DNA from 2 places in the Streptomyces camelliae genome. Region 1 is predicted to be linked to the other one. Evidence: riboswitches for the same ligand, from Rfam matches in the RefSeq annotation. Region 1 holds a riboswitch; the other holds the start of a gene.
What was found. A riboswitch is a leader RNA that binds a small molecule or an ion and turns the genes downstream of it on or off. The one in region 1 is predicted to bind S-adenosylmethionine.
Positions count from the first base shown of each region.

Region 2: it holds a riboswitch for S-adenosylmethionine, as region 1 does, so the genes downstream of both, O1G22_RS30490 (aminotransferase class V-fold PLP-dependent enzyme) here and thrC (threonine synthase) in region 1, are expected to answer to the same signal.

Region 1 is NZ_CP115300.1:5,059,770-5,065,524, reverse strand. It holds gene O1G22_RS23155 (cold-shock protein) at 32-235, opposite strand; gene O1G22_RS23150 (MoaD/ThiS family protein) at 680-958, opposite strand; gene thrC (threonine synthase) at 955-2,238, opposite strand; SAM riboswitch class I at 2,256-2,403, opposite strand; gene O1G22_RS23140 (glucosyl-3-phosphoglycerate synthase) at 2,575-3,546, shown strand; gene O1G22_RS23135 (alpha,alpha-trehalose-phosphate synthase (UDP-forming)) at 3,629-5,068, shown strand; gene otsB (trehalose-phosphatase) at 5,056-5,755, opposite strand, start outside.
Region 2 is NZ_CP115300.1:6,643,311-6,649,065, forward strand. It holds gene qcrB (cytochrome bc1 complex cytochrome b subunit) at 1-570, shown strand, start outside; gene trpD (anthranilate phosphoribosyltransferase) at 698-1,762, shown strand; SAM riboswitch class IV at 1,902-2,018, shown strand; gene O1G22_RS30490 (aminotransferase class V-fold PLP-dependent enzyme) at 2,160-3,536, shown strand; gene O1G22_RS30495 (Lrp/AsnC family transcriptional regulator) at 3,573-3,854, opposite strand; gene O1G22_RS30500 (rhomboid family intramembrane serine protease) at 3,851-4,594, opposite strand; gene O1G22_RS30505 (hypothetical protein) at 4,748-4,987, shown strand; gene O1G22_RS30510 (NYN domain-containing protein) at 5,029-5,755, shown strand, end outside.

The sequences.
Region 1 (5,755 bases):
GCGAGGCGCGGGCCCTTCGGACAAGAAACGTTCAGGCGCTGAGGCGAACCATGTCGGCCTGCGGGCCCTTCTGGCCCTGCGAGATCTCGAACTCCACCCGCTGGCCCTCTTCCAGGGTGCGGTAGCCGTCCATCTGGATGGCGCTGTAGTGGACGAAGACGTCCGCACCACCGTCGACCGCGATGAAGCCGTACCCCTTCTCCGCGTTGAACCACTTGACGGTGCCCTGAGCCATGCCTAACTCCCCTATTACTGGCCCTTGCACAGATCCACACTTCGCGGATCCGGGTCAGACCTCACCCCCCATTGGTCGGGGGCGTGCGCCGGAACGCGTCGACCGCGGCTGAATGTATCTGTCCAACTGCCGTCTGCAACAGGTCAATCGGACGAGAAATCTGGACGCCCCCGGTCCGGAATCTGCCTAGAGTTCGGCCGATTCCAGGGCAAGTCGGGCCGTACAAAGAGGTACGAAAGCCGCATAAAACCCGCATACTTTGGCTACTTCTTATCGGGTGTGCGGCGTGAAATCCGGGAGCCGCGACCCTCGGGTGCGGAGCGGGTTCCCCAACTGTACCGCGCTCAATCACGCAGAATGGCCCCCTCCGTTTCTCTCACGGAGGAGGCCATTCGATGAACAATCCGTAACCCGGATTACCGAAGGTAATGACCGGTCATTCGGTCAGCATCCACCCGCTACCGCGGGAATGATGGAGACACCCGCGCCGTCGGGCGTCGCGGTCTCCAGGCCCTGCTCGAAGCGCACGTCGTCGTCGTTGACGTAGACGTTCACGAACCGGCGCAGCTTGCCCTGGTCGTCCAGGACACGGGCGGCGATGCCGGTGTGGTTCTTCTCCAGGTCCGCGATGACCTCGGCGAGGGTCCCGCCCTCGGCGGCGACCTCGGCCTGACCGCCGGTGTAGGTGCGCAGGATGGTGGGGATGCGAACGGTCACGCTCATGCGAGGCCAGCCTCTCGGAAGGAGTCCAGGGTCGGACGGATGGTGGCGGTGAGCCCCGTGCCGGCCACCGCGTCGAGGGTCTTGAGGCCGTCGCCGGTGTTGAGGACGACCGTGGTGAGCGACGGGTCGAGGACGCCGTTCTCGATCAGCTTGCGCGTCACGCCGACCGTCACGCCACCCGCCGTCTCGGCGAAGATGCCCTCGGTGCGGGCCAGCAGCTTGATCGCGTCCACCACCTGCTCGTCGGTCACGTCCTCCACCGCACCACCCGTACGGCGCGCGATGTCCAGGACGTACGGCCCGTCGGCCGGGTTGCCGATGGCGAGGGACTTGGCGATGGTGTTCGGCTTCTGCGGGCGGACCACGTCATGCCCGGCCTTGAACGCCGTCGACACCGGCGAGCAGCCCTCGGCCTGCGCGCCGAAGATCTTGTACGGCCGGTCCTCGACCAGCCCGAGCTTGATCAGCTCCTGCAGACCCTTGTCGATCTTCGTCAGCTGGGAGCCGGAGGCGATCGGGATCACGATCTGGTCCGGCAGCCGCCAGCCGAGCTGCTCGCAGATCTCGTACGCCAGCGTCTTGGAGCCCTCGGCGTAGTACGGCCGCAGGTTGACGTTGACGAAGCCCCAGCCCTCGCCGGCCGGGTCGCCGATCAGTTCGGAGCAGAAGCGGTTGACGTCGTCGTAGTTGCCCTCGATGCCGACCAGCTCGCCGCCGTAGACCGCGGCCATGACGACCTTGCCCTGCTCCAGGTCGTGCGGGATGAACACGCAGGAGCGGAAGCCGGCGCGGGCGGCGGCGGCGCCGACGGCACCGGCCAGGTTGCCCGTGGAGGAACAGGACAGGGTGGTGAAGCCGAAGGCGCGGGCGGCCTCCAGGGCCTGCGCGACGACCCGGTCCTTGAAGGAGTGCGTCGGGTTGCCGGAGTCGTCCTTGACGAACAGGCCGCCGGTGACGCCGAGTTCACGGGCGAGGTTGTCGGCCTTGACGAGCTTGGTCCAGCCGGGGTTGATGTTCGGCTTGTCGGCGACGTCGGCCGGGACGGGCAGCAGGGGCGCGTACCGCCAGATGTTCGCCGGGCCGGCCTCGATCCGCCTGCGCAGCTCTTCGGTGTCGTAGGCGGAGAAGTCGTAGGCGATCTCCAGCGGGCCGAAACACTCCTCGCACGCGAAGACCGGGCCGAGCGGGACACGGTGACCGCACTCGCGACAGCTCAGGGCCGCGGCCGGACCGAGGTCTACGGTGGGAGTGGAGGTGCTTGCAACTGTCTGCACAGCCATGGAGGCGAGGCCCTTTCTCCTCATCTTCCTCACGACGCATCTCGCCGTGAGACGGATTTGGCACCTTCCCTAGTCGGGAGCCTCGCCACGTCAACGTGACAAGAACCGGCTGGAGGGTTGCCGGGGCTTCATCGGGCCGTGTCCCTCTGCCCCTCTGGATGAGCGGTATGCGGTTGTATGAGCGGTTGTGCACGCGCGCGACCAGCGACATGCGATGGTCACCGGCGTTGTTCAAGACTGTAACCGAAGGCCAGGACAGTTGAGATAGTCGTCCGAACCGCGAGATGGATCACACCATCACCACCTGTGATCACGAACAGTGAGGAGCCGCAGAGCGTGCTGGAAGAAGTCGAGCGCTGGCTGGCCACCCGCTCCTGGTCCGCGACCGATCGCCCGCTCCACCGGATACTGACCGCCAAGCAGCGCACGGGCCAGACGATCAGTGTCGTGCTGCCCGCGCTCAACGAGGAGGAGACCGTCGGCGACATCGTCACGGTCATCCGGCACGACCTGATGGAGCGCGTCCCGCTCGTCGACGAGATCGTCGTCGTGGACTCCGGCTCCACCGACCGCACCTCCGAGGTCGCCGCCGCCGCGGGCGCCCGCGTCGTCCACCGCGACGCGATCCTGCCCCGCATCCCGGCCGTCCCGGGCAAGGGCGAGGTTCTCTGGCGCTCCCTGCTCGTGACCCATGGGGACATCGTCTGCTTCATCGACGCCGACCTGCGGGACTTCTCCGCCGACTTCGTCTCGGGCGTCGTCGGACCGCTGCTCACCGACCCCGAGATCGCCCTGGTCAAGGGCATGTACGACCGCCCGCTCGCGACAGAGTTCGATTCGCTCGCCTCCGGCAAGACCGCCGGGCAGGGCGGCCGGGTCACCGAGCTGATGGCCCGCCCGCTGCTGAACATGCACTGGCCCCAGCTGGCCGGCTTCGTCCAGCCGCTGGGCGGCGAGTACGCGGCCCGGCGCAGCCTGCTGGAACAGCTTCCCTTCCCCGTCGGCTACGGCGTGGAGCTGGGCATGCTGGTGGACGCGCTGCACCTGGTGGGCCTCGACGCCCTCGCCCAGGTGGACGTGGGCGTGCGCAAGCACCGGCACCAGGACGGGCAGGCGCTCGGCCGGATGGCCGCCGCGATCTACCGCACCGCCCAGCTGCGGCTGGCCCGGGGCCATCTGGTCCGGCCCTCCCTGACCCAGTTCGAGCGGGGCGAGGACGGCTTCGAGCCGCGCACGTACTCGGTCGACACCGAGGAACGGCCGCCGATGGTGGAGATCGCGGAGTACGCCGAGCGCCGGGTGGCCTGACTTCGCCGGGCCGTCGTATACGGCAGGGGCGTCGGGCGTGGCCGTACGTTTGAGCGTTTCCGGGCCGGGCTAGGTTCGGACCATGGCTTCCACCGGTGGTGCTGAGGTGCTGGTCGCGTCCAACCGCGGCCCGGTTTCGTACACGGCTGACGAGAACGGCTCGCTGCACGCCAAACGGGGCGGCGGCGGGCTGGTCTCGGGGCTGTCGGCCATCGGGCCGGAGGCGAACGCCGTATGGGTGTGCGCGGCGCTCGGCGACGGCGACCGGGAGGCCGTACGGCGGGCGGACGGCGGGCTGCTGCCGGGTGAGGACACCGGCGGTCAGCGGGTGCGGATGCTGGACATCGACGCGGCCGTGCACGCCGACGCGTACAACGGGATCGCCAACTCGGTGCTCTGGTTCGTGCACCACATGCTGTACCAGACCCCGCTGGAGCCGGTCTTCGACGCGGAGTTCCGGCGCCAGTGGGCGTCGTACGAGACGTACAACCGGGCGTTCGCCGAGGCGCTGGCCGAGGAGGCGGGCGAGGGGGCGGCGGTGCTGGTGCAGGACTACCACCTGTGCCTGGTGCCCGGGTTGCTCCGAGAGCTCCGCCCGGACCTGCGGATCGGCCACTTCTCGCACACCCCGTGGGCCCCGCCGGACTACTTCCGCCTCCTGCCCGACGACATCGCGGCCGCGCTGCTGAGGGGCATGCTGGGCGCGGACCGGGCGGCCTTCCTGACCTGGCGCTGGGCGGAGGCGTTCGAGGCGTGCTGTGAGACGGTCCTGGGCCCCGACGCCCTCGTGGGCACGGCGATCGGGGTGCACGGGCTCGGCGCGGACGCGGACTTCCTGCGCGAGCGGTCGCACCGGCCGGATGTCGAGGAGCGGATGGCGGCGCTGCGTGAGGAGATCGGCGAGGGCCGCAGGACCGTCGTCCGCGTGGACCGCACCGAGCTGTCGAAGAACATCGTGCGCGGGCTGCTGGCGTACCGGCAGCTGCTGGACGAGCGCCCCGAGTGGCGTGAGCGGGTCGTCCATGTGGCGTTCGCGTACCCGTCCCGGCAGGACCTCGCCGTGTACCGGGACTACACCGCCGAGGTGCAGCGGGTGGCGGAGGCGATCAACTCCCGCTACGGGACGGCCGGTTGGACCCCGGTGGTGCTGCATGTGAAGGACGACTTCGCGCGCTCGCTCGCCGCGTACCGGCTGGCCGACGTGGCGCTGGTCAACCCCATCCGGGACGGCATGAACCTGGTCGCCAAGGAGATCCCGGTCGTCTCCGACCAGGGGTGCGCGCTGGTGCTGTCCCGGGAGGCCGGTGCGTACGAGGAGCTGCGGACCGACGCGTTCGGGGTGAACCCCTACGACGTGCTGGAGACCGCGCGGGCCCTGCACGAGGCGCTGTCGCTCCGGCCGGAGGAGCGGGCGGACCGCACCAAGGGGCTGGCCGCGGCGGCCACCGCGCTTCCCCCGGCCCAGTGGTTCCTGGAGCAGCTGGAGGCGCTCCAGGAACTCGGGGAACCTCAGTCCAGCTGATCGGCGAGGGCGCGGAGCAGGTCCACGACCCCGGCCGGGCCGTCGACCACCACGTCCGCCCGTTCGGCCAGTTCCGTGACCTCCGTGCTGCCGCTGCACACCAGGAGGCCGGGGATGCCGTCGGAGCGGAGTTTCTCGACGGCGGCGTAGGCGGGGAGGTCACCGAGGTCGTCGCCGGCGTAGAGGACGCTGGTCGCGCCGGTGGCGCGGACGTGCTTTCCGAGGGCGACGCCCTTGTCCATGCCGGGCGGGCGCAGTTCCAGGACCATGCGGCCGGGTTCGACGATCAGGCCGTGGCGGGCGGCGAGGTCGGTGAGGGGGCCGCGCAGGGCCTCGAAGGCGGCCTCGGGGTCGGCGGCGCGGCGGGTGTGGACGGCCACCGCCCGCCCCTTCTCCTCGATCCAGGTGCCGGGCCAGGCACCGGCGCGTTCCAGCACGCCCGGCAGCTCCGCGCGGACGGCGGCGACACCGGGGTGCGGGGCGGGGGCGGTGACGGTGCCGGTGGCGGCGTCCCAGCGTTCGGCGCCGTAGTGGCCGAGGACGGTGAGGTGGTCCAGGCCGGGGACGCCGGCGAAGCCGCCGTAGCGGACGGCGACGCCGGCGGGGCGGCCGGTGATCACGGCGATGGAGGCGACCTTGGGCGCGAGCCGGGCGAGCGCCGGTACGGCGTCGGGGTGGGCGCGGGCC
Region 2 (5,755 bases), 1.6 Mb from region 1:
CCGTTCATCGAGTCCTGGGTCACCGGCGACAAGAGCGAGCACCACATCCTGGACCGCCCCCGCAACGCCCCGACCCGTACCGGCTTCGGTGTCGCCTGGGTGACGGTCTACATGATCGGCCTGGTCGGCGGTGGCAACGACCTGTGGGCCACCCACTTCCACCTGTCGATCAACGACGTCACCTGGTTCGTCCGGATCGGCTTCTTCGTCGGCCCGGTCATCGCGTTCATCGTCACCAAGCGGATCTGCATGGGTCTGCAGCGCCGGGACCGCGAGAAGGTGCTGCACGGTCGCGAGACCGGCATCATCAAGCGCCTGCCGCACGGTGAGTTCATCGAGGTGCACGAGCCGCTCAGCCAGGAGCAGCTGCACACCCTCACGGCTCACCACCAGTACGAGCCGGCCCAGGTCGGCCCGGCGGTCGACGAGAACGGTGTCGAGCGCAAGATCCCGGCCTCGGAGAAGCTGCGGGTGAAGCTGTCCAGCGCCTACTACGGCGAGGACAACCAGATCCCGAAGGCCACCGTCGAGGAATACAAGGAGATCACGAGCGGCCACGGCCACCACTGATCCACGCGTCGCCACGCCACGCTGAAGGGCCCCGTCCGGCTTGCGGACGGGGCCCTTCGCCGTGTGCCGGGGCCGATAGGCTGGGAACAGCCATTGGTTTTACCGGTACGACACCCCAGGAGCGGCTATGAGCGCTGTGACCCCCGCTGGAGGCGACACCGCGGCGGGCCGCTCCTGGCCCGCCCTGCTGAACGGCCTGCTCGGCGGCCAGGACCTGTCCGCCGACGACACCGCGTGGGCGATGGACCGGATCATGCGCGGCGAGGCGACCGACGCGCAGATCGCCGGGTTCGCGGTGGCGCTGCGGGCCAAGGGCCAGACGGTCGAGGAGATCACCGGTCTGGTCCGCACGATGTACGAGCACGCGAACGTGATCGAGGTGCCGGGCCGCACCGTCGACATCGTCGGCACCGGCGGTGACGGGGCGAGGACGGTGAACATCTCCACGATGTCCTCGCTGGTCGTCGCCGGTACGGGCGCCAAGGTGGTCAAGCACGGCAACCGCGCCGCCTCCTCCGCCTCCGGGGCCTCCGACGTCCTGGAGAGGCTGGGCGTCAACCTCGACCTCACGCCCCGGCGGGTGGCCGAGGTCGCCGACGAGGCCGGCATCACCTTCTGTTTCGCGGTCAAGTTCCACCCGGCGCTGCGTCATGTGGGCGCCGCCCGCGGTCAGTTGGGCATCCGGACGGTGTTCAACCTGCTCGGTCCGCTGACCAACCCGGCGAAGGTGCGTTCCCAGGCGGTCGGCGTGGCCGTCGCGCGGGAGGCGCCGATCGTCGCGGGCGTGCTCGCGGAGCGCGGCAACTCCGCGCTGGTCTTCCGTGGCGACGACGGCCTGGACGAGCTGACGACCACGGCCACCTCCCATGTCTGGGTCGTCAGGGACGGTAAGGTCACCGAGGAGGTCTTCGACCCGCGCGAGGCGGGCATCGACCTCGTCCCCCTGGAGGCCCTGCGCGGCGGCGACCCGGCCCACAACGCGGAGGTGGCCCGCCGCCTCCTCGACGGCGAGCGGGGCCCGGTCCGGGACGCCGTGCTGCTGAACTCGGCGGCGGCCCTGGTCGCCCTGAACCCGGTGGACGCCTCGCTGACCGAACAGATCCGGGCCGGCATGGCCCAGGCCGCCGAGTCGATCGACTCGGGTGCGGCGAAGCAGGCGCTGGAGCGGTGGGTGGCCGCCACGAATCGCTAGCCGGCCACACATGGGTGACGGCGAGTTCGGCACCGCCGGACCGCGCCGTCGTGGCTGATCGCCGTCGCGGCGGAGAAACGTGCCCGGCATACGGACACGACTTGCGTGACGGTGATCAGCTCGGCTAGCTTCCTGATCAGGTCATGAGTGACAGCCTTCAGGCCCCGGCCGGCTGTCCGGCAACCCTCCGTCCGTGGCGGGGTGCCCCGGGTGAAGACCAGGTCGTAGGCAGAGAGGTCTACGGCAAGCGCGGACCCCTCGATCAGCCAGGGGTCCTGGTCGTCGAGGAGCCTTCCGTGAGCAAGCGAATGCGATAGGGCCGCAGAGCCCCGCCTCCGCACACCCTTTTCTCTTCTCCGTACGCCGTCTCGCCGTACGTTCTCACGGGAGTTCCCCCATGTCTGTCTTCACCGCTGCCGCCGACCAGTCCGTCTGCTCCCCGTTGCCCGTTCTGGGCCGGGATGTCACGGTCCCGCTCGTCACCGGTGGCGAGGTCACCTACGCGGCCCTCGACTACGCGGCCAGCGCCCCCGCCCTCCAGCGCGTCTGGGACGACGTCGCCGCCTACGCGCCGTACTACGGCAGCGTCCACCGCGGTGCCGGCTACCTCTCGCAGCTCTCCACCGACCTGTTCGAGAACGCCCGCCGGACGGTCGCCGAGTTCCTCGGCTGCCGCGCCGACGACCAGGTGGTCTTCACCCGCTCCACGACCGACTCCCTGAACCTGCTGGCCCGGGCGATCCCGGCCGGCTGCGAGGTCTTCGTCTTCGAGACCGAGCACCACGCCTCCCTGCTGCCCTGGCAGGACGCGAACGTCACCTACCTCGACGCCCCGCGCACCCCGCGGCAGGCCGTGGAGACCCTGGAGCGGGCCCTCGCCGACCGCACTGCATCTGTTCAAGCGGGGCACGGCCCGGCCCTGGTCTGCGTCACCGGCGCCTCCAATGTCACCGGCGAGCTGTGGCCGGTGCGCGAGCTGACCGCCGCCGCGCACGCCCACGGCGCCCGGATCGTCCTGGACGCCGCCCAGCTCGCCCCGCACCACCCGGTGGACGTCCGCGACCTGGACGTCGACTGGGTCGCCTTCTCCGGGCACAAGCTGTACGCCCCCTTCGGCTCCGGAGTCCTCGCGGGCCGCGCCGACTGGCTGCGCGCGGCCGAGCCGTACCTCGCGGGCGGCGGCGCCAGCCGCAAGGTGACCCGGCGCCCGGACGGGGGAGTCGCCGTGGAGTGGCACGAGAGCGCCGCCCGGCACGAGGCGGGCTCGCCGAACGTCATCGGCGCCTACTCCATCGCGTCGGCCTGCAAGGCGCTCACCGAGGCCGGCTGGGACACCCTGGTCGCCCGCGAGCAGTACCTGATCGGCAAGGTCCGGGCGGGTCTGGCCGAGGTCCCGCAGGTGAAGGTGCTGTCGCTGTTCGGGGACGACGCCCCGCGCGTCGGCGTGATCTCCTTCGTGGTGGAGGGCTGGAACAGCTCCCACTTCGCCGCCGCGCTCTCCGCCGAGTACGGCATCGGCGTCCGCGACGGCCTCTTCTGCGCCCACCCCCTGGTCCGCACGCTGCTCGGCAGCGACCCGCAGACCCAGGGCGAGTGCGGCGCCCCCGAGGCGGCGCCGGGGGAGAAGTCCCTCAACGCCATCCGCGTGAGCTTCGGCGCGGGCACCCCCGACGAGCACGTGGACCGCTTCGTGACCGCGGTGCGGGAACTGGTGACCGAGGGCGCCAAGTGGACGTACCGCACGGAGGACGGCCGCTGCGTCCCGGCGGTGTGAGGGACTGAACCCCCGTTCGAGGCGGCTTTCAGCCGATCAGGAGTCCAGCCCGATCGCGAAGGCCGCCTCAAGGTCGTGCTGCGAGTACGTCCGGAACGCCACATGTGTGTCCGTGGCCTCCACGCCGGGGATCTTGCTGATCCGGCCGGGGATGACGTCCGCCAGGTCCTCGTGCCGGCGGACCCGGACCATCGCGATCAGGTCATAGGTGCCCGTGACGGAGAAAACCTCGCTCACCGACTCCAGCGAAGCGATCTGCTCCGCGATCTCGGGGATCCGGTCCACGCTGGTCTTGATGAGGACGATCGCGGTGATCACGGCTGGTTCTCTCCCTCGGGTGCCGGAGCTGCGGTGCACTTCACTCTAGTCCCACGCCCGTAACGCACCCACGCGTAGAGGAACCCCAGACCGAACCCCACCAGATGCGCCAGATACGCCACCCCGGGTCCGTCGGACGCCTGCTCGGCCGCCGCCCACTGCACCGCCGCCCAGAACGGCAGTACGACCCATGCGGGGAACCGCAGCGGCAGGAAGAGCAGGAACGGCAGAAGGCTGGTCACCCGGGCCCGGGGGAAGAGATACAGAAAGGCACCGAGGACCGCCGAGATCGCCCCGGAGGCACCCACCAGCGACTGCTCGGAGCCGGCGTTGGCGACCGCGTACCCCAGCAGGGCCAGGTAGCCGCAGCCGGTGTAGAAGAGCGTGAACTCGACGCGGCCCATGCGTTCCTCGGTCATCGCCCCGAAGACGAAGAGGAAGAGCATGTTGCCGAGCAGATGGACCCAGCTGCCGTGCACGAACAGGGCCGTGGCAGGCGTGAGGGCCTCGCGGGCCGGCCTGTGGAACAGCTCGGCCGGCACCACGCCCCAGTGCCGGAAGTAGGCCCGCTGCGCGGCCGCGAGGGCGTCCCCGGAGCCGTAGGCCGGGGTGAGTCCGGAGGCCGGGCCGAGGACGAAGAGCAGACAGCACAGGGCGATGAGGCCGTAGGTGAGGGGCGCCGAGGTGCTCCGCACCGCTCTGAGGGTCCGGCCGGCCGCGGTGCTCCACTCGCTGATCATGAATACAGAGCATGACGTAACGGGACGCATGCCAACAGACCGCCTCGCCGTCATGGACGGACGGGCGGCGAGTACCCGCCAGGCCGTAGGGTTACGAGCCACACGCGTCGGCCGACGGCGCGGACAGAGACGAGAAGGAAGCGGACTGCCACGATGACGGTTCCCCTGCCGACCGCGACCACCCGGTGGCGCTGCACTCTGTGCGGCAACCTGACCCGGTTCGACGTGACCCGTTCGTCGAAGGTCGTCGAGTACGTCCACCTCGATCTGGCCGGAGAGCCCACGGTGGAGGAGCGCGAGGTGGTCAGTGAGACCATCGAATCGGTGCGCTGCCGCTGGTGCAACGCGGTGGACCAGGTGGAACTCGTGGACAGGCCGGGCGCCGACTCCTGAGCGGAGCGGTCCCGAAGAAGTGGACTAGTGGGGTGTGACGGATGGTGGAGACCGCAGGCGGGGGGCCGGGCGACGGCACCGCTGAGGTGCTTGACCGTCCGCTGCCCGACGGTGTGCGCCGCCGGGTCGTGCAGATCGTCTCGGACGGCTTCGGCGGGCTGACCGTGTCCGAACTGCCCGCCCAGTTGCGGCAGTACGCCCGGTTCACCCCCAGTCGCCGGGCGAAGTTCGCCGGGAACGCGATGGCGGCGGCGCTGGAGACCGATCCGCTGTTCCGGCAGCGGATCGGGGAGAAGCTCAGAGAGGCGCAGCCGGAACTGACCGGCGCCCTCGACTCCGGTTCCCCGCCCCCGGCCGCGGACCCGCTCGACGTGGCGGCCGCGGCCTACGTACTGCGCCCGGCGGGCTGGGTGAAGCTGGTCGCCGCGGCCGGCGAGGAGGCCCAGCGCGCGGACGCCGAGCGGGCCGACGAGGAGAGCCGGGCCGAGCTGGAGCGGCTGCGCGCCGAGCTGGCCCAGGCCCGTGAGCACACCCGCGCCGAGACCGAACGGCTGCGCGCGGAGCTGGAGTCGGCGCGCAGGGAAGCGGAATCGCTGCACCGTAAGCTCCGTGCCGCCCTCAGCGACGTCAAGCGGGGAGAGGCCGCGCTGCGCAAGGCCCAGGGCGAGATGGACGCCGTACGGGCCGAGGCGCAGGCGCAGGTGTCGTCCGCCGAGAGCGAGTCCCGCCGGCTCAAGTCCCGGCTCGGTGAGGCCGAGGCGGCGCTGG